3 regions of the Viridibacillus sp. FSL R5-0888 genome follow, and region 1 is predicted to be linked to each of the others. Evidence: riboswitches for the same ligand, from Rfam matches in the RefSeq annotation. Region 1 holds a riboswitch; each other region holds the start of a gene.
What was found. Region 1 has a riboswitch for lysine ahead of MKY02_RS05255 (aspartate kinase). Riboswitches for the same ligand answer to the same signal wherever they lie in the genome.

Region 1 (8,081 bases):
GACCGTTTATAACCATTGAACATGCTCCACAAACTTCTTCAAGGCAGTTCATGTCCCATGAAACTGGAGATGTATTTTTACCATCTGCAGTTACTGGATTACGTTGAATTTCCATTAATATAGAAATTACGTTCATACCATGACGGTAAGGTACGTTGAATTTTTCCCAATATGGTTGTGAATCCGTTGTATCTTGACGTTCAATTTCTACAGTAATATATTTCGTTTCAACTGCTTGTCCCATGATTATTTATCCCCTTTCTTTGCAGAATAGTCACGTTTACGTGGTGGAATTAACGAAACATCAACTTCTTCGTAGCTTAGTTTAGGCTCAGTAGAAGGAGTGAATTCCGCGATAGTCGTTTTCAAGAAGTTTTCATCATCACGTTCTGGGAAGTCTGGTTTATAGTGTGCTCCACGACTTTCATCACGATTTAACGCACCTAAAGTAATAACACGAGCAAGAGCCATCATGTTTTTCAACTGACGAGTGAATTGTACACCTTGGTTACTCCATTTAGCAGTATCGTTAATGTTGATGTTGTTATAACGTTCTTGTAATTCCATGATTTTATTATCTGTTGCTCTTAATTTATCGTTGAAACGTACAACAGTAGCATTAGCTGTCATCCATTCACCAAGTTCTTTGTGAAGTAGGTATGCATTTTCGTTACCGTCTAATTTCAATGTATCATCCCATTTTTGCTGTTCTTCAGCAACTGCGGAATCGTAAATTGAAGAAGGAAGATCTTCTACATGTTTTTCTAGACCTTTAATGTAGTTAACAGCGTTTGGTCCTGCAATACTACCACCATAGATAGCTGATAGTAATGAGTTAGCTCCTAGACGGTTACCACCGTGTTGAGAGTAATCACATTCACCTGCAGCAAATACGCCTGGAATTGTTGTATGTTGATCGTAATCTACCCATAGACCACCCATAGAATAGTGAACTGCTGGGAAAATCTTCATAGGTACTTTATGTGGATCGTCACCTACGAATTTTTGGTAGATTTCAATGATACCACCAAGCTTAATGTCAAGTTCATGTGGATCTTTATGAGAAAGATCTAGATAAACAACGTTTTCACCGTTTACACCAAGTTTTTGGTTAATACAAACGTCAAAGATTTCACGTGTTGCAATATCACGTGGCACTAAGTTACCGTATGCAGGGTATTTTTCTTCTAAGAAGTACCAAGGTTTACCGTCTTTGTAAGTCCAAATACGACCACCTTCACCACGAGCAGATTCTGACATTAGACGAAGTTTATCGTCACCAGGAATTGCTGTAGGGTGAATTTGGATGAACTCCCCGTTCGCGTATTTAGCACCTTGTTGGTAAACAATAGATGCTGCTGAACCAGTGTTAATCATTGAGTTTGTTGATTTACCGAAGATAATACCAGGACCACCACTTGCCATGATCACTGCGTCAGAACGGAATGCTTTGATTTCGTGAGTTGTAAGGTTTTGTGCTTTAATCCCTTTACAAACGCCTTCGTCATCAAGAACTAGTCCTAAGAATTCCCAACCTTCGTATTTTGTAACTAAGCCTTCTACTTCCCATTTACGAACTTGTTCGTCTAGAGCGTATAGAAGTTGTTGTCCTGTTGTCGCACCAGCAAATGCTGTACGGTGCATTAAAGTACCACCGAAACGACGGAAATCTAATAAACCTTCTGGTGTACGGTTGAACATAACACCCATACGGTCAAATAAATGGATGATTCCTGGTGCAGCATCAGCCATTGCTTTTACTGGTGGTTGGTTCGCTAAGAAGTCCCCGCCGTAAACTGTATCATCAAAGTGGACCCATGGAGAATCCCCTTCACCTTTTGTATTAACAGCACCGTTGATTCCGCCCTGTGCACATACAGAGTGTGAGCGTTTTACTGGTACTAATGAGAATAATTCAACTTCTGTGCCCATTTCGGCTGCTTTCATAGTAGCCATTAAACCAGCAAGACCGCCGCCAACGACTATCAATTTGCTTTTAGCCATGATATTTCTCACTCCTCTTTCAATTAGTAATCAAGCGCTTTCATGAGTTTAAGTGCACTGCCTTATACGAATGCAAGTAAAGCCGATACGCCGACTACAGATAACACTAAGAAAATTAAAACAGTAACATATGTTGCGATTTTTTGTGATTTTGGAGATTGAGTAATTCCCCAGCTTACTAGGAATGCCCAAACACCGTTTGCTAAGTGGAAAGTTGCTGAAATAATACCAGCGATATAGAATGCTACCATCCAAGGATTAGATAGTACATCTGCCATCATGTCGTAATCAACTTCAGTTCCAAGTGCTTTTTGGATACGAGTTTGGAAAATATGCCAAGCGATAAATACAACTAGGAATACTCCTGTGAAACGTTGTAATACGAACATCCAGTTACGGAAAGTGCTAAAACGTTTAGTGTTTGGTTGTGCAGTGAAGGCTATGTACACACCATAAAAAGCATGGAACATTAATGGAATGTAAATTACAATCCATTCTAGAGCCCATAAGAATGGGAGACTCCCCATAAATTCACTTGCTGTGTTAAATGATTCTGCACCTTTTGTTGCTGTAAAGTTAATAAACAAGTGTTGCGTCAAGAACAGTCCAACTGGAATAATTCCAAGAAGTGAATGTAGTCGACGCCAATAAAACTCTCGATCTTTCGACAAAACTGTTACCCCCCTTAATACTGAAAATAGACAGACGAACAACTACCAACGCTTTCCAACGTGGTATCCATTGACTGCATATTTCATCATGGTACAATATTATGACAAGTTCATTGTACTCTCATCATGGCAGAGCGTCAAGGTAACTAGCACTATTTCTAGGTACCATTAAATCACGTTTTTTTCTCGTAAATACATAAATATTCTACCAGAAAACGCTATTCTCTAACTCTGACAAAAATTAGACAAAATTAAATGAAAGAAGGCAAATCATGTCATCTACAAACACTCAACACTTCCCATTATTTGGTTACGAACTAATCAGAGATCACGTTCTCTCGTCTGTTCTCGGAAAAAACGAAGAAGATATCCTATATTGGTGCGGTAAAGAGTTAGCCCGCAAGTTTCCTTTATACAGTATGGAAGAAGCTGTTTCATTTTTCCAAGAAGCAGGATGGGGAGAGCTTTCTATAGAAAAACAATCTAAAGATGAAACGTTTTATACTCTCACTGGAGATCCTGAGGCTATGCAATTTGAAAAACGCTGCTTCCGTCTTGAAAGTGGCTTCCTAGCAGCTCAACAAGAGAAAATCAGTGGTTTCTTAACAGAATGCTACGACGAAAAGAAAGCAAAGCGTGGGCTTGTACGATTCCATGTCAAATGGGATTTAAAAGACCAACTATAGAAAGAAGCTGACTAAATATCTGTTCAAGATGGCTAGTCAGCTTCTTTTTATTTTATTTAATTAAACTTGAATTGCTAGACTAGCTGCCAATTCAAATTCATCATGTAATGCGTTTGCAGTTAGCAACATCGACTCTTGTGGAATGACAACAGAAATTTTAATTTCAGAAGTACTTACCATTTTTAATGTAATGTTTTCTTTATGTAAGCGATCGAACATTTTTGCGGCTACGCCAGGATTAGATACCATACCAGAACCTACAATCGATACTTTAGCTACGTCCTCTTCATAATTCACATGACAATAACCAATTTTAGATTTATTAACTTCTAAGACTCGAGCAGTATCTGCTAAATTTTCTTTTGTAATAGTAAATGATACTGAAGGCTCTACCCCTTCGAGAATAGTTTGAACGATAATATCAACGTTAATATGATTATCAGCTAAAACTGTGAAAATATTGACTAAAGAACCTTTATAATTCCCCTCGTAACCTACCGTTACTCGAACAATATCTGACATAAATGCTACTCCACGTACAACTAAATCTTTTTCCACTTCTACTTCCTCCTTCATAATTGTTCCTTCATCTTCTACATAACTAGAGCGAACTGCTAATGGGATATTGTAGTTTTTTGCAAACTCTACGGCACGTGGATGTAAGACACCTGCCCCTAAATTTGCTAATTCTAACATTTCATCATATGACAGTTCTTGTAGTTTGCGAGCTTTAGGAACATAACGTGGATCTGAAGTGTACACACCATCAACATCTGTATAAATATCACAGCGCTCAGCACCTAATGCTGCAGCTAAAGCAACTGCTGTCGTATCTGATCCTCCGCGACCTAGGGTTGTAATATTGTTATTACTATCGATTCCTTGGAAGCCTGCAACTACTGCAACATGGCCTTTATCCAACGTTCTTCGCACCTTTCCAGACTGAATTTCAACAATGCGAGAATCACTCGGAATTGCCTCCGTTAAAATTCCAGCTTGCCAACCAGTGAAGGACTGCGCTGATAACCCTAAACTTTGTAATGCAATCGATAATAATGAGATAGTCACCTGCTCACCTGTTGTTAAGAGCGTATCCATTTCTCGTTTCGATGGATTTGGCATAATTTCATGTGCCATTTCTACAAGCTTATCCGTCGTTTTGCCCATCGCTGAAACAACAACGACAATATCATAACCCTTTTCTTTCTCTTTCTGAATGCGCTTTGCCACATGCAATACGCGTTCAATCGTTGCAACTGATGTACCACCAAATTTAAAAACTAAACAACTCACCCATAACCTCTCCCTTATTTGTTATGACGACCGTATTCACAATGACATCTTATGAAAAAAGCAGCCTTTCACACGTTTAAGTGTGAAAAGCCGCCTCGTAGCATGCACGTTCAAAAGAACATTCATGTGAGATAGCCCTCCAGAACCGAAACGGATCTGACAATTCTACACTTGTTAAATGCAGAACCAGTAATAAATTGGAAATAGTCAATTTATCACTTCGGCGGCCTCCCCTTTCGTCAGCAGTCATAGGATCTACTCATCCTCTTGCTGATTACTCTTGAAATCCGCGCCTCTATCATCACTAAATAGTGATTATTTATAATAGTAATGTTACCTTAACACAATTTTCAGATTACTACAATTTATTTTTCAGAAAAATAAGTAAATATGGTTTGAGCTAGTTTTTTTGGTACATTCGCAGCTACTAATTCTTCATAGGATGCCTCACGAATTTTTTTAACAGATCCAAATTGTTTGAGAAGCTGTTGCTTTCTTTTTGGTCCAATTCCTTCAATTTCATCGAGAACAGATGTAATGGCATTCTTTTCATGTAATTGGCGATGGAAGGTAATAGCAAAACGGTGAACTTCATCTTGAATTCTTTGTAAAAGATAAAACGCTTCACTCGTTCTCTTCAACGGAATAATTTCTGGCGGCGAGCCATACAGCAATTGAGAAGTTTGGTGTTTATCATCTTTTGCCAAACCTGCAATAGGAATATCTAAACCAAGCTCATCTTCTAAGATTTCTCTTGCTACTTCCATTTGTCCTTTCCCACCATCAATAACGATTAAATCGGGTAAAGGTAAGCCATCTCTTAATACACGAGTATATCTTCGGCGAATGACTTCTCGCATTGCACCGTAATCGTCGTGCTTTGCTGCAACTTGAATTTTATATTTTCGATAATCCTTTTTGCTAGGCTTACCGTCAATAAAAACTACCATCGCTGAGACGGCGTCCGCTCCAAAAATATGGGAATTATCAAATGATTCTATGCGAAGCGGTATCGCAATATTCATCGCATTTCCCAATTCTTCGCAGGCACCTATTGTTCTTTTTTCTTGACGCTCAAGTAACTGGAACTTCTCAGAGATAGCAATTTGAGCATTTTTACTCGCTAAATCAACAAGCTCTTTTTTCTTTCCCCTTTGAGGTATCGTCACTTTTAAATCAAGTACTGTAGCTAGAAGGTCTCCTTCAATATTGGAAGGTATAAAGATTTCCTTTGGCTTGATATGTTCTGCCTGTTCATAAAAGCGCCCCACAAATGTTAAAAATTCTTCCTCAGGATCTCGATAAATAGGGAATAACGAAACATCTCTTTCAATCAACTTTCCTTGTCTTACAAAGAATACTTGGATACACATCCAACCTTTATCAACCGCATAACCAAAAACGTCACGATTCGTTAAATCCGTAAGCGTAATCTTCTGGCGTTCCATGACAGTTTCAATATGTGAAATTTGATCTCGATATTCTTTTGCTCGTTCGAAATCTAATTTTTCAGCTGCATCGAGCATTTTTGCATTTAAATCTTCTTTGACTTCTCCGTACCCACCATTTAGGAAACTCGTAATACCTTGAATGATCTCTTGATATTGCTCTTTCTCAACTTCTTTTACACAAGGAGCTAGACATTGTCCTAAATGATAGTATAAGCAAACTCGATTCGGTAAATTTGTGCATTTCCTTAGTGGATATAAGCGATCAAGTAATTTTTTCGTTTCATTTGCAGCAAAGCTATTCGGATAAGGCCCAAAATATTTACCATTATCCTTTTTTATTTTGCGGACAATAAGCAGTCGCGGGTGCTTCTCATTCGTTATTTTAATATATGGGTACGTCTTGTCATCCTTCAGCATAATGTTGTATTTCGGATCATGAGTTTTAATGAGGTTTAACTCTAAGATAAATGCCTCTATATCCGAAGATGTCACGATGTACTCGAAGTCTTCTATTTCACTAACAAGTCTTTGCGTTTTACCATCGTGGCTGCCTGTGAAATAAGAACGTACGCGATTTTTTAATACTTTAGCTTTGCCGACATAAATAATTGTTCCTTGACGATCCTTCATCAAATAACATCCAGGTTGGTCAGGTAGAATGGCCAATTTTTGTTTTATTAATTCGTTCATCTTATCACCTTCTTAAAAAAGTGCGGGCACCTTGTTCAGTTCCGGCAATCATAGGCGAATTGACCTAAAGGTTATTCTATAACCTCCACGTCAATTGAGCTTTTGACCTCGAGGTCTAGGCGCTGTATTTATATTCTTTACATAATAGTTTTAATCTCTATTAATTCTAAAAAAAACCGGGAACCATTGTAGGAACCCGGTTTAATATTCATTTTTTCAAAGATTAAGCGTGTTTTTGAATGAATTCAGCTAATGCTTCTTTCGGTTGGAAACCAACAGTTTTATCAACTGGCTCTCCGTCTTTGAATAATAATAGAGTTGGAATTGACATAATGCCGAATTTGCTTGCTGTTTCTTGGTTTTGGTCTACATCAACTTTAACAATTTTAGCTGCACCGTTTAATTCAGAATCTAGTTCTTCTAAAACAGGAGCGATCATTTTACAAGGTCCGCACCAAGTTGCCCAAAAATCAACTAGTACTAAACCTTCTGCGATATCATGTGAAAAGCTTGCATCTGTTGCGTGTACGATTGCCATATTAAATATCCTCCTTCAACTTACGTATAACGGTAGTATAGCATGGATGAAAAGCACGAGCGACTGTTATGCTTATAACAGCATTATTTTGCAATAACGATAGTAAAAAACGTCTATCACACGTTAGTATGTATGCTTGGATGAAGAAAACCCTGTAAATAGTATGACCTTTTACAGGGTTTAGAAGCAGCTATTATGCGTTTACTAATAATTTTTTGAACTCTTCAGTAAGCATTGGGATAACTTCAAAAAGATCTCCGACGATACCGTAGTCAGCTACTTTAAAGATATTCGCTTCTGGATCTTTATTGATCGCAACGATTACTTTTGAGTTAGACATACCAGCTAAATGTTGGATTGCACCTGAAATACCAGCAGCGATATAAAGATCAGGCGTAACAACTTTACCAGTTTGACCGATTTGCAATGAATAATCGCAATAATCAGCGTCACATGCTCCACGTGAAGCACCTACAGCGCCACCTAGTACGTTAGCAAGCTCTTTTAATGGAGCAAAACCTTCTTCACTTTTCACGCCACGACCACCGGCTACTACTACTTTCGCTTCTGACAAATCAACGCCTTCTGTTGATTTGCGAACAACTTCTTTAATAATAGTACGTAGATTCGTAATATCTACAGAAATTGATGACACATCACCTGAGCGAGATTCATCTTTTGCTAGAGGTGCAATGTTATTTGGACGGATTGTCACAAACACAAGTCCCTCTTTCACTTGTACTTTTTC
Region 2 (8,081 bases), 3.3 Mb from region 1:
GAGTATAGGCGTATGCTTTTTAAAAAGTGTTCCTCTATCGCCAGCTTCAACAAAATTTGTTGAAATTGTAGAAAGTAATCAAATATAGATAATTGAAAAAAACCGCCAAGAAATTTTTTGGCGGTTTTTAATGTTTTACAAGTTCTTAGTACGTTTTATCACCATTAAAGATAGAGTTTTTAACGACAACGTAATCTACTGTACGGATAGCGTCAAGTTTTTTGCCGCCAGCATAAGAGATAGATGATTGAAGGTCTTGTTGCATTTCAGTAAGGGTATCTTTTAGAGAGCCTTTATGTTCAACATACAGTTTTTTACCTTCAACGTTTTTCTTCTCACCTTTTTGGAATTCTGAAGCTGAACCAAAATATTCTTTAAGAAGTTTACCGTCTTTTTCAATAGTCTTACCTGGAGATTCTTCGTGTCCAGCAAATAATGAACCAATCATGACCATTGAAGCACCGAAGCGTACAGATTTAGCGATATCGCCATTAGTACGGATACCTCCGTCTGCAATAATCGGTTTAGTAGCAGCTTTTGCACACCAGCGTAGAGCAGCTAATTGCCAGCCACCTGTACCAAAGCCAGTTTTAATTTTTGTTATACATACTTTACCTGGTCCAATACCCACTTTAGTAGCATCAGCGCCAGCGTTTTCTAATTCTCTTACAGCTTCTGGTGTACCAACGTTACCAGCGATTACAAAGCTAGTAGGTAAATGTTTTTTAATATGTTGAATCATATTGATTACAGCATTTGAATGACCGTGTGCAATATCGATTGTGATGAAATCAGGAACAATCTTATCTGCTGCCAATTGTTCGATGAAGGCATACTCTTCTTCTTTTACTCCAACGCTAATTGAAGCGATTAATCCGCGAGCTTGCATATCTTTAGTGAAATCTGCACGTTTTCCTGGTTCAAAACGATGCATTATATAGAAATATCCATCTTCAGCTAATTGAATGGCTACTTTTTCGTCAATAATTGTTTGCATATTTGCAGGTACGACAGGCAATTTAAATGTATGTTCACCTAAAGTAACAGATGTGTCACATTCAGATCTACTATTTACTATACATTTTGCAGGAACCAATTGAATATCTTCGTAATCAAATACATTTTCCATAAAACACACTCCTAAAACCGAATAATTATTATCCTTATAAATAAAATGTTCGTCTTTTAGTAATTTACATCATTTTTGGTCTTATGTCAAAAGATAATAAGCGTTTTCATCTTATTCTGTAGATATTCAAGTAATAATCATAAAAAATCTTATAGGGAAGTTTAAAATACAGAGTTTGATGTAAGAGATTCTTAAGGGAGAGAAGTCTTTAATTTCAAAAAATGAAGTTTATTAAGAGTAGCATTAGGAGATCTTGTTGAAATATACCTTGAAGTTTTAGAGAGTAGTTGTAAATCGCTGTTTATATTCATTTTAATTAAAAATCTTTTAGCAATATCGTATGTTGTATTGGTTTCGTTTCATCGCTGGTAGTTATTTTAAAAAAATCGGTCCACTTCATATTATAATTATTTCTGTTCTTTGAATTACTATTATTGCTTTAATTTAAGCAAATTATGGACATTAAAAAGCATTACGATTAGTGGTATACTGATTAAATAGATTAACCATCTGAAAGGAGATGAAAATCTTTGAAATACATTAAATCACAAATGCAACAATTAATAAATGAAAACAAAGAATTGCATACAAAATTTAAAGAGTTGAAAAAGTCTTTGGATCTTGAAAAAAATTATGCCCTGAAAGCTTTATATCATGCAGAAGTTGCTGATGGCGGTAAATATCAACAAGATTATCAAGCGTTAGATGATCCAAAATACTAAGAGCATTTTTTAGATATATATTTGAGTATCAATGACGTAAAAAAAGACTAAAACAATAAATTTAATATAACTTGTGTAGGAATATCTGCTTATTGTAGAGTTGTATCATACAGAATATATTTAAGGGCTAATTTAGTTTTAATTGGATAATGACAGGGAAAAAGGCTTGCGTAAGGCAGGTCTTTTTTCTTTTTTTTTGGATTTTTTCTGTTAAATTAGAAATATGACGTTATTTGTAGATTATTTTTTTTATTATGTCCTATTTGATAGTAATTCACTGTTTAAGAAGTTAATATTATAGTAACAATAATACATTTCTTGAAAGGGAGCATCGTATGATAGAGATAGAAATGAAATTGAAGAAGTATTTAATTGGACTGCCTCCGATTGTAATCAATGAAGATGAAACAATGGAAGATAGTATTGAAGTCCTGGATGCAAGAAATGATGTCAATTACGGTTATATTGAAGTGACTGACGATAAAGAGTTGACAAACATCAACATCGATTTTGATAAATTAGTAGAAAACAACAATGTTGAGTTAGAAAATCTAGAAGAACTTGAGATGGATGAAATTTTACATATTACAGAGTCCTTTGTGAAGGATTTCGGCCGTGAAGTAATACAATTTAGTAATTTCTCTGAAATTGGCGAAGGAGAATATTTAGTAGTTTATGAAGCTATCGATAAAAAATTAAAACTCCCTTTACCTAATTCTGGTGCAGTTATAGAGATTAATTCATATGGCACTATTACAGCGGCTACAATATTCCAAGAATATTATCAACTTACATATCCAAAAGTGGAAGTAACAGAAGATGAAGCTAGAGAAATTTTATGTAAAGAGACATTAGTGGAATTAGGAATCGAAGAAAATGAAGAGCAAGGAGAATTTGAATTGGTTTATCAACCAATTCGAGATTATATAGGTGTTACTGTTGATGGGGAAGTTCAAAAAGCAAGTCAGTTGTTCAGTGAATCACAGCTTGAACAATTTGCTGTTACACCTGTCCAAGTGACGAAGGCATTACCAAAATTATTGGGTGCAACTGATCAATATGTATTACGTGAAGAAGAGGGTAATTTATATTGGTATGTTGCGGAAGAGTTAGATGAAAAAGGTGAAGATGCAGAAGCTGTAATCGAAGTACTACATTTTGATGATGCAGGCGCTAACTATGAATCTAATGTGGAATGGGATACAGAAGCAAAGATTGAGTTACCTTTTGAGCAATTAAAAGACAATGCAATGCAATTTTTAGAGATTATTGCGGGTGACATACACCATAAATACATGCTTGAAGAACAATCTGTATTGAATGATGATACAGAAGAATTTGACGATGATTCGGATGATGATCTCTTCAATGTGGATGAATATGATGAAGACGAGCATGAAGACGAACATGAAGATGAACCAACAACTATGTTTACTTTTATCCCATTTTTCCAGGGATACAAATTAGACAAATACTCCGTTCTAATTGAGGTAGGTATACATACAGGAATTATTCGTTCATGTTTGTATAGCGCATTAAATATGGAGGCTATTCGAGGTGTGAATACTACACCAATGATTACATTAGAAGAAGCGGATACTATATATAAACAGAGTTTGCAGATGAAACTTTCACGTTTTGAAGAGATAGATGAAGATGATGAAATGACAATATACAGCTTAAATTACTCTATTAATGCACCTTCTGAAAATGGTGTAATTGATAAGATTAATGCTACGACAGGTGAAGTTACGTACGCTGGGTCAGATATTGTTAGAGGCTAAAAACTAGTTGTAAGAAAAAAGATAGTATTCTGAGTATTTTATAAAATGTGTGTTGACACTGAAAGTTCGTTACTGTAGACTGTGTACAATGATAATTGAATACAACCTCACTTGTTAATGGGTGAGGTAGAGGCGCGATATCTATTAGTCTTTAGTGGAGCTTGAGAAACTATGAAACTATTGAGAAGGAGATGTCGCCGAAGTTTGTAATACACTCGATGTTACTTGCTGGGTCTGTAGTTAATAACTGCAGGACTGTCTCAATGAACGTCCTAGTTCGTTGAGTTGAGCTATCTCATTTAGGGATAAGTAGAGGATTTAGGCTATTGTACAATGCGACCTGAGTTCATCTCAGGGCGCGTTTTTTATACGTACAATAGCCTTTTTTAGTATTTTGAAGAAAATTAAGGATATTATTTAGAGGGGGAGAATATAATATGAAAAAAACATGGGCAATTTTTTCTGCTATGACACTACTTGCTATTTTACTATTAGCTGGTTGTGGAACTAAAGATGCAGGTTCGGGATCAGGTGCATCTACTGAAGGGGAAACAAAAAAAGAAACATTCACAATTGGTATGGAAGCGGGATACCCTCCGTTTAACTGGACACAAAAGGATGATTCAAACGGCGGCGTGAAAATCTCTGGTAACGCAGAATATGCTGGCGGTTATGATGTTGAGATTGCAAAAAGAGTTGCAGAATCTTTAGGAAAAGAACTAGTAATCGTCAAAACAGAATGGGACGGTCTAGTACCTTCATTAACTTCAGGTAAAATTGATGCAATTATGGCGGGTATGTCTCCAACTGAAAAGCGTAAAAAGACAATTGATTTCACTGATAACTACTATACATCTAATTATGTAATGGTTGTTAAAAAGGGCAGTAAATACGAGAAAGCTAAATCAATCCAGGATTTTAGTGGTGCCAAAATTACAGGTCAATTAAATACAACACACTATGATGTAATAGATCAAATTACTGGTGTTAAAAAACAAGCTGCAATGGATAACTTCCCTGCAATGCGTGTAGCACTTGAATCAGGTGTGATTGATGGTTATGTATCTGAACGTCCAGAAGGTATTAGTTCTTCAGCTGCAAATGATAAATTTGTAATGGTTGAATTCACAGATGGCTTTAAAGCGTCTGAAGAAGATACAGCAATTGCTGTAGGTATTGAAAAAGATAGCGAATTAAAAGATAAAATTAATGAAGTTTTAAAAGGTATCTCTGAAGAAGAGCGTACAGAAATTATGGATAAAGCGATTGCAAACCAACCAGCTGCAAAATAATGTATGACGGATACCGGCTGCATATGAAGCAGTCGGTATTACTGCTTTTGAAGGAGGAACAGTATGAGTATTGATTGGATTATAAGTATAGCAACAGAAAACTGGGAAATGTTCCTTCGCGGGGCATGGATGACGTTATTAATTGCAACACTTGGTACTGTTTTCGGTGCAATCATTGGATTACTTATCGGTATTATTAATACGATTCCTAAACCTGAAAGAGGATTAAAAAGAATTGTATTAAAACTAATAAATATAATTCTTGGGATATACGTAGGATTTTTCCGAGGTACACCAATGATTGTTCAGGCAATGGTAGTTTTCTATGGTGCTGCCCAAGCATTTGGTGTAGATATGGACCGCACGTTTGCAGCAATTTTTATCGTTGCTATTAATACAGGAGCGTATATGGCTGAAATTGTACGTGGCGGTATTATCTCAGTAGATAAGGGCCAATTTGAAGCAGCTCAAGCGATTGGTATGAATCATTGGCAAACTATGATTCATGTAGTATTACCACAAGTTTTAAGGAATATTTTACCTGCAACAGGTAACCAATTTGTTATGAATATTAAAGATACATCAGTATTGAATGTAATTGGGGTTACAGAACTATACTTCCAAACAAAATCTGTTTCGGGGAATAATTTCAGATATTTCGAGTCATTCTTTGTAGCATGTATTTTATACTTAATCATGACATTCGTAGTGACGAAAATTCTACACTACTTTGAAAAACGATTAGATGGTCCACAAAACTATCAAATGATTGATGATCTAGAACAAATGGAAGGCAAAAAAGCATGATGCGGACAAAGGAGATAGACTTATGAAAAATGTAATCGAGATACAACATCTAAGCAAATCCTTTGGCACTCATGAAGTTCTTAAAGACATTGATTTCTCTGTAAACAAAGGGGAAGTTGTCTGTGTCATCGGCTCTTCAGGATCAGGGAAATCTACGCTTCTACGTTGTATTAACTTATTAGAAAGACCAAGTGGAGGACAGATTGTTTATCAAGGTGACAATATTCTAGATAACAACCATAATATAAATAATTATCGTACAAAACTAGGTATGGTATTCCAATCATTCAATTTGTTTAATAACCTTAATGTATTAACAAATTGTATTGTAGGTCAAACAAAGGTTTTAAAACGCTCTAAAAGTGATGCTGAGAATGTTGCTATGAAGTACTTGAAGGTTGTTGGTTTAGATCGTTATGTCAATGCGAAGCCACACCAATTATCAGGTGGTCAAAAGCAACGTGTAGCTATTGCTAGAGCGCTGTCTATGGAACCAGATGTATTACTTTTTGATGAACCAACATCTGCACTCGACCCAGAAATGGTTGGAGAAGTTCTAAAGGTTATGAAGGAATTAGCAGGTACAGGTCTTACGATGTTAATCGTGACACATGAAATGGAATTTGCAAGAGAAGTTTCAGATCGTGTTGTTTTCATGGATAAAGGGGTCATAGTGGAAGAAGGTTCACCAGAGCAAATCTTTAACCATCCGCAAAATGAACGTACAAAGTCATTTTTAAAACGCACGTTTAAACAATAGGGGTATTGAATAAGAAAGCCGTTTTTACGTCATTCGTTTGATGTAAGAAACGGCTTTTTATATATGCCACTTATTGTTGATTTCTTTTATGAACATAGAGGTATTCTTTTTACTTCCCATAATAGGTGAATATACATAGGAAAAACTCCGCTTAAATATATGGTCTTCTAAACGGATAGCAGCGAGTGTCCCTCTTTTTAATTCATGTTCAATGACACTCTTTGATAGTAGTGTAAGTCCGTCAATTCCTTGTGTCATAAATTCTTTTAATCCTTGATTACTGCTAATGGAGATTAGCGATTTAATATTGATACTGTTAGATTCTAGTACATGAAGTAAGTAATTACGTGTACCTGAGCCTTCTTCGCGAGTTAGCCATGTGTGATTATGTAAGTCTTGAATCGTTATGATTTCTTTTTGGGCAAGCACATGTGAAGGAGATGCGACTAACAATAACTCGTCTTCCATGAAGGGTTCTATAATTAACTCTTTATTGGTTGTTTGCCCTTCGATTAAGCCGATATCTATCTTCAGCAATTGAACAGCTTCAACAACCTCATCCGTATTTCCGATCATTACCTCCAGATGAAGTTCAGGATATTTTTGCTGTAAAGTAACGAGTAATGAAGGTAGTACGTATTCGCCAATGGTAAAGCTTGCGCCAATTAGCAGTTTTCCTTTAATTTCATTTTGAAGTGTTAGAATATCCGATTTGGTCTGATCGTAAATAGCTAACATTTGTTTAGCGCGATCATAGAGAATTTCACCAGAGGGGGTAATTTTTAGAGATTTAGGTGAGCGTAAAAACAACTGTGTATTAAATTCAGTTTCTAAATTTTTTATGTGTAAACTAACGCTAGGTTGAGAAATATGGAGGTATTCAGCTGTCTTCGTGAAGTTTTTTATATCCGCTAAAGCAACGAATGTCTTTAAAGCATCGTAATACATTAAATTCCCCCTTATTAGAAATACTAATAGTCATAATTACTTATCTGTATTTTACTGATTATTAATTCTCCAGTAAAGTTTAGGTACAAACAAAAATAAATGGGGTTACAAAATGAAGAAAATAATAAATGTTCTACCTGGATTGATAATTTGTATTATGATCGCTTTTATTGGAATGGTATTTGGACGTTTCTTTCCAAGTTTAGGCAGTGGGTTATTTGCTATTTTAATAGGTATTATGATTGGCAATTTAAAATTTGGGTCGAACTCGATGTTAAGACCAGGAATAAAGTTTTCAGAAAGTAATCTGCTATACTATTCAATTATTTTATTGGGTGCAACGCTGACATTTAACTCTTTATTTAATATTGGGCTAACGGGTATCTCTTTTATTCTTATTCAAATGGCTGGGACAATTGCTTTTGTTATTTGGTTGGGAAAAAAATTAAGTTTTGGTGAGGACTTTCGCTTATTGATGGCGAGTGGTAATGCAGTTTGTGGTTCTTCAGCTATTGCATCAACAGCACCAGCAATTAATGCAAAAACATCAGATATGGCTGTATCAATAACAATTGTTAATTTACTAGGTACGGTTTTGATGATTCTTTTGCCTGTCATTACAAGTACTGTTTTTCATAA
Region 3 (6,215 bases), 3.0 Mb from region 1:
ACTTTCGTTTTATGAACAATTTTATAGCCGAACCAAATGGCTAAGAAAATTGGTAATCCGATATATGAAACAAGCATACCGTACCAATCGATATGGTCACCTGTGAATGCTGTATAGTTTTGACCAACAACAACAATTGCACAAAGTACAAAGGCAAAAATCGGACCGAACGGGAACCATTTTGCTTTATAAGGTAATTCGTTTAAATCGCGACCTTGTATGATATATGCTTTACGGAATCGGTAATGACTTACTGCGATCCCTAGCCAAGCCACAAACCCACACATACCTGAGGCATTTAGCAACCAAATATAGACAACACCATCACCGAAGAATGATGCAATGAATGATACACAAGCAACTAAACAAGTTGCTACTAGTGCTGCCATCGGAATACCGCGTTTGTTTAGTTTGGTAAACATTTTTGGTGCTTTACCGTCTTTAGCAAGCTCCCAAAGCATACGTGAAGATGCATATAAACCAGAGTTTCCTGAAGATAATATCGCCGTTAAAATGATCGCATTCATAACTGAAGCTGCAAACGCGATACCTGCATTTTCAAATACTAATGTGAACGGACTAACTGTAATATCACTACTAGCTAAACGTTCATCAGTAAATGGAATTAATAAGCCAATCGCTAAAATTGCTAAAATGTAGAATAAAAGGATACGCCAGAAAACTTGACGAACAGCTTTCGGAATATTTTTTCCTGGATCATCTGTTTCACCCGCAGTAATCCCAAGTAGCTCAGTTCCTTGGAATGAGAAACCTGCTGCTAAGAAAATACCGAACATTGCGAAGAAACCACCATGGAATGGACCATCTTCAATGAAGAAATTTTTGAATCCAACTGGGTCTTGTCCACCCATCAAACCAAATACCATCAAGAAACTAACGATGATAAAGACAACAATTGTAACGACTTTAATTAGTGAAAACCAATATTCACTTTCACCAAAGCTTTTAATCGATAAGACATTCAAAGTGAAGATGATTACTAAAAATCCTGCTGTCCAGACAAATGATGATACGTCTGGGAACCAAAATTTCATAATTAATGATACCGCTGCAATTTCTGCTGCGATCGTAATTGCCCAGTTATACCAGTAGTTCCAACCAAGAGCAAAGCCAAGCGCTGGGTCAACGAATTTAGATGCGTAAGTACTAAATGAACCTGATACAGGCATAAATGCTGCCATTTCCCCTAAACTTGTCATTAAAAAGAACACCATAATACCAATTAAAGAATATGCTAATAACGCTCCACCTGGACCCGCTTCGTGGATAGCTCCACCACTTGCTAAGAACAGCCCTGTACCGATTGTTCCTCCAAGTGAAATCATCGTCACGTGACGACTTTTCAATCCTCTATTAAGACCTTGCGTTTCTACGCTTTGGCCATTATTTTTATTACTCATTAAGAATCTCCTCTTTCCATTTTTCATTGCAAGAAGGTTAACTTGATGTCATAAAAAATACCATCACAAGGAATATGCGATGGTATCGAAATATGCCCATCAACCTTGATAAAGATAGCTCAACACGCCTGCTAAGACGTGACAGTTCTGCACCTTTCGGCAACAGCCCCAATGATTATAAGAAAAAGCTTATAATCACTTCGGCGATATTCCCTTTCAAATAGAATCCCCGACGCTTTTCGTCTCATCCATTTTACTTTTTAATACCGCGACCTCTACCTCATCGAATGGATGAGGCATTGCAATATATTAATTTAATATGTCCCCATTATAATACAAGAGTGTTCTATATTCAAGATGTAAATTATCTTGAATATTAGAACAATTTAAGTTAATTTTTGTTAAGACTTCAGAATATAACTTTTGCATCACTCGGTAGCGTTTGAATATGTTTTAAGTAATTGAGCACTATCACACTTTCTCCATAACCTTGGAATGAAAGCATGCTAGCAACATTTGTTGCTGTATTTTGGAATAAATCACACATAGTAAATAGTGCTTGCCATGCTGAATCATAGCTAGCATTATTATATGTTGCGAGTAACTGCTCCCACACCTTTTTTGGTAACAGGTACTCTAGGTCCTTGCCATTTTTACCAACGCTTTTAGAAAAGTCTGTTTGCACTCCGACTTGCCAAGAAAGCATTTGAATCAGCATTTCACGCGTATTATTAAAATGTGCTTGTGCATAGAGCATTTCTTTTCTCCATAAACCTTTCGCAATATATGTAGAAACCCACCAAAATTCATTACAACAATCCTTATAATGTTCTTCTGTCGGGCATTGCACCCAATAATTCACATCCGTTGGTGAAGGGAGTTTAGGAAGTGACCCATCTTTATCTAACAAGATTGTGGTTAAACTATCTTCCTTACAATATTCTTCTTGTTCTTCGACAGGGATAAGCATCAAATCAATTCGGTTTCCATCCGAAAATTGCATCAAGTATGTATAGCGCCCACCAAGTTCAGGAGGAAACAACACCATATCTTCTGGCGTTTGCATAATGATTCTCTCTCCAAAAATATTTACCCAATAAGGGGTGTTAGTAAATGATTTGATATCCGTCACAATATAAACGATATCAAAATCTTGAAAGGGATCCTTTTTCACATTCATATTTGTTCTTGAACCATTCATACAAACCGCGCGTACGCGATCATCATTTTTCGCTATATCTAGGATTAAATCCATCATTTGCTGCGCTGTTCTCATCATCAATACCCCCGTATTAAATTGGTGATTTTATTTTGAGCCATCTTATTATAATTATCAATTTTCTTTGATATAATTAACCTTTGTCAATTAGTAGGTTTAAAATATTATAAGATTTATAAATATATATAATAGGAGGAGTTACAATTGGCAACAAATAAAGCTGTTCAAAATGGCAACAAGCTAAAATGGAATCGTAAAGTTTGGCTACTTGTAATTGGGATTATTTTCATTGCTTCTACATTACGTGCTCCTTTAACTTCTGTAGGTCCAATTATCTCATTCATTCGTGATGGTCTTCATATTTCAAATGTATTAGCAGGATTTATCACAACGATCCCTTTGCTTGCTTTTGCTGCTATTTCACCATTAGCGCCAAAATTTTCAAAGCGCTTTGGCATAGAACGTACTTTACTATTCTCAACAGCATTACTTGCTGTAGGGATTCTTACTCGATCATTAGGTACCACATCCACACTGTTATTAGGTACTTCTCTAATCGGTGTAGCAATTGCTTTTGGAAATGTACTGTTACCAAGTTTGATTAAATTAAAATTCCCTTTACAAGTTGGGTTACTAACAGGAATTTTCACTGTTTCGATGAATCTATCTGCAAGTTTAGCAGCTGGTATTAGCTATCCACTTGCTAGCGGAGAACTCGGCTGGAGAATTGCGTTAGGTATCTGGTTCATTTTAGCAATAATCGCTATTATTGTTTGGCTCCCACAAATTCGTAAATCTAAGTCTGAATCTAATATTGGCTCTGAAACTAATAAAGAACACATCCCACTTTGGAAATCACCTCTAACTTGGACAGTTACATTAGCAATGGGCTTCCAATCTCTTATTTTCTATACAACTGCGGCTTGGATTCCTGAAATGTTGCAATCACAAGGTATGAGTGCTAATACAGCTGGGTGGATGTTCTCCTTTATGCAGTTCTCGCAATTACCTGCAACATTTATGATTCCCATTATTGCTGGCCGTAGAAAAGATCAACGCCCACTTGTTATTGTTTTCGGCGTTCTTTATCTAGTAGGATTCGGAGGTATTTTAGCTGGATGGACCTCTTTAACAGTGTTATGGATGATTTTACTTGGACTTGCAGGTGGTGCATCATTTAGTTTAGCTATGATGTATTTTTCACTGCGCACGCGTACTGCTCATGAAGCGGCAGAATTATCTGGTACTGCTCAATCACTTGGTTATTTATTAGCTGCTATCGGTCCTGTACTATTTGGCTATGTTCACGATATTACCAATAGCTGGACAACAGCTATCATTCTATTCATCTTTACAGTTCTGCTATTAGTAACTGTTAGTATGCATGCTGCAAAAGAAGGTTATGTTACCCCTGAAAAATAGAGTTGAATCCGAGCTTATAATGGTTAGGGTTTTTATATTACTAGGCGCAAGTTATCCACATAAAAAAGCTATTAGGTAGTTTAACCACTACCTAATAGCTTTTAATTTTTATTGTCTTTATAATTGCTGGCTTACTATTTCCCCTCCACTTTATGTCACACAATTATAATATTGCTATAAATTACTTCTCAAAATGATAGCGACCGTTAAATAATCCAATTGTGCCAGGTTCTTTAGAACCTGAAAAATTAACTTGGAATGGAAATTCGCCTTGTTCTGCTAATACTTTTGCAACAATTCCATCTCCAATAGGACTAGCAAAGTATAAGTCCCCTCCAGCTAATGTAAGAACCTGTACAATAGCATTCAACTCTGGATCGACATATGCTTCTGCAACCTCTAACCCTAAATAACGAGACCATTTTTCAGCAGTTTTTTCAGCATCTATTACAGCAAAAGTAACACCTGCAAATTCTAACTTTTCTGGTTGATTTCCAATGACACCTTTTTCAATTTGTTCCTGTCTACGGGCATCGTCATTATCGTCCCATTGAATAATAAATGGTAATTGAAGAGAGTCATTTCCTTCACCAGCATAAAGTAACTGCCAGCTAATAATACTGCCATCTGGTCGTTTTCTGTTCATTGGTACTGGCCCATTTACTGATAAACCTTGCTCTTTCAAACGCTCTGCTATACCTTCAATATCCGTTGTACGAGCTGCAAATCTTACGAAACCTTCTTTGAATTTATTATTTACTACTGTTTCAATAAGGCTGTGATGTAAATGTTTTGCCCCTGCTACTAATTCTCTGTCGTATGTACCAAGGTACTCTATATAACTTAGATCAAAGTAACTAAGTGCATTGTACGTTCCGCGCCCTTCATGAACGCCACCTTCAACAGCGTAAATTCCTTGATTTTGTAATGGCTTAATTACTTCTTTTGGCTCATCCACAAAATGTACTAAGTGATCAAAAGATAATGTCATGTTCCAGTCCCCCTTATTTAAATAAATAATGTGAAACGATTTTCACAAATGATTTCTCTATAGTTAATAACGCTCTTTCATCAAAATCAAATTTTGGATGATGATGTGCAAAATGAGTGCGTTCGTCGTCATTTCGTGAACCTGCTTTAAAATAAGTACCTGGCTTTTCATTTAAAAAGTACGCGAAATCCTCCCCACCCATTGACGGTTCAAAATCAATCACAGATTCTGTACCGAATTCTGCTTCAAATAATTCTTTCACAAGCTCTGTTTCAGTTGGATGATTGTAAAGGGCTGGGTAGCCATGCAAATAATCGATTTCACATGTGGCATGTGCTGATTCCGTTACTCCTTTGACAATTGAGTAGATTTCTTCTTTTACCTTACTCCGAACATCCTCTGTCATCGTCCGGACCGTTCCTTCAATAATTGCCGAATCTGCAATGATATTAAAGGCACTTCCAGCGTGGAATACACCAACTGTCACCACCGCTGCATCAAATGGATTTAAGCGACGACTGACAATTTTTTGCAACGCTCCAACGATTTCACTACCCACTATAATCGAATCGATGGATTGCTGTGGTTTCGCACCATGCCCTCCTAGTCCTTGGATTTTAATTGTGAATTTATCAACTGCAGCCATTTTGAAACCATCCCCAACAGATACCTTTCCAACTGGCGAACCCGAGTCTAAATGCGCACCAAATACATAATCTACATCCTTTAATACATCTTCAGCAATCATGAATTTCGCACCACCAGGAGGTTTTTCTTCCGCATGTTGGAAAACAAAAATGATGTTACCGTGCAGATGCTCTCTGTAATGGCTTAGCGTTTTCGCTGTTCCAAGTAATGAGGCTGTATGTCCATCATGACCACATGCATGCATAACACCATCTTTTTGAGATTTATAAGTAACTTCTTTTAAATCTGCGATTGGTAATGCATCAAAATCTGCTCTTAAAGCGATTGTTTGACCAGCTTGATCCCCCTTCAAAACACCGATTAAACCATTTCCGCCTATCCCTTTTTTCACCTCTAAACCGAAGCCCTCAAGTTTTTCTGCTATAAATTTTGCAGTTTCATATTCTTCAAAAGATAACTCTGGATGCTCATGCAAATATCTCCTCCATCCAACAATTTCATCAAAATCTTTATC

Region 2: linked by a shared signal. The riboswitch ahead of MKY02_RS21580 (transporter substrate-binding domain-containing protein) and the one ahead of MKY02_RS05255 (aspartate kinase) in region 1 are both predicted to bind lysine.
Region 3: linked by a shared signal. The riboswitch ahead of MKY02_RS20220 (amino acid permease) and the one ahead of MKY02_RS05255 (aspartate kinase) in region 1 are both predicted to bind lysine.

Annotation. Positions count from the first base shown of each region.
Region 1 is NZ_JBBPAU010000001.1:1,065,925-1,074,005, reverse strand. Features, by position in the region: gene sdhB (succinate dehydrogenase iron-sulfur subunit) at 1-244, opposite strand, end outside; gene sdhA (succinate dehydrogenase flavoprotein subunit) at 247-2,004, opposite strand; gene MKY02_RS05265 (succinate dehydrogenase cytochrome b558 subunit) at 2,067-2,675, opposite strand; gene MKY02_RS05260 (YslB family protein) at 2,948-3,361, shown strand; gene MKY02_RS05255 (aspartate kinase) at 3,422-4,654, opposite strand; lysine riboswitch at 4,779-4,960, opposite strand; gene uvrC (excinuclease ABC subunit UvrC) at 5,020-6,795, opposite strand; gene trxA (thioredoxin) at 7,019-7,333, opposite strand; gene MKY02_RS05240 (electron transfer flavoprotein subunit alpha/FixB family protein) at 7,527-8,081, opposite strand, start outside.
Region 2 is NZ_JBBPAU010000001.1:4,361,378-4,369,458, reverse strand. Features, by position in the region: gene MKY02_RS21600 (LysR family transcriptional regulator) at 1-88, shown strand, start outside; gene guaC (GMP reductase) at 146-1,129, opposite strand; gene MKY02_RS21590 (hypothetical protein) at 1,660-1,851, shown strand; gene MKY02_RS21585 (hypothetical protein) at 2,187-3,635, shown strand; lysine riboswitch at 3,755-3,936, shown strand; gene MKY02_RS21580 (transporter substrate-binding domain-containing protein) at 4,073-4,927, shown strand; gene MKY02_RS21575 (amino acid ABC transporter permease) at 4,991-5,734, shown strand; gene MKY02_RS21570 (amino acid ABC transporter ATP-binding protein) at 5,757-6,494, shown strand; gene MKY02_RS21565 (LysR family transcriptional regulator) at 6,552-7,442, opposite strand; gene MKY02_RS21560 (YeiH family protein) at 7,555-8,081, shown strand, end outside.
Region 3 is NZ_JBBPAU010000001.1:4,093,109-4,099,323, forward strand. Features, by position in the region: gene MKY02_RS20220 (amino acid permease) at 1-1,421, opposite strand, end outside; lysine riboswitch at 1,529-1,707, opposite strand; gene MKY02_RS20225 (aminoglycoside 6-adenylyltransferase) at 1,831-2,697, opposite strand; gene MKY02_RS20230 (CynX/NimT family MFS transporter) at 2,845-4,062, shown strand; gene MKY02_RS20235 (VOC family protein) at 4,244-5,053, opposite strand; gene MKY02_RS20240 (M20 metallopeptidase family protein) at 5,067-6,215, opposite strand, start outside.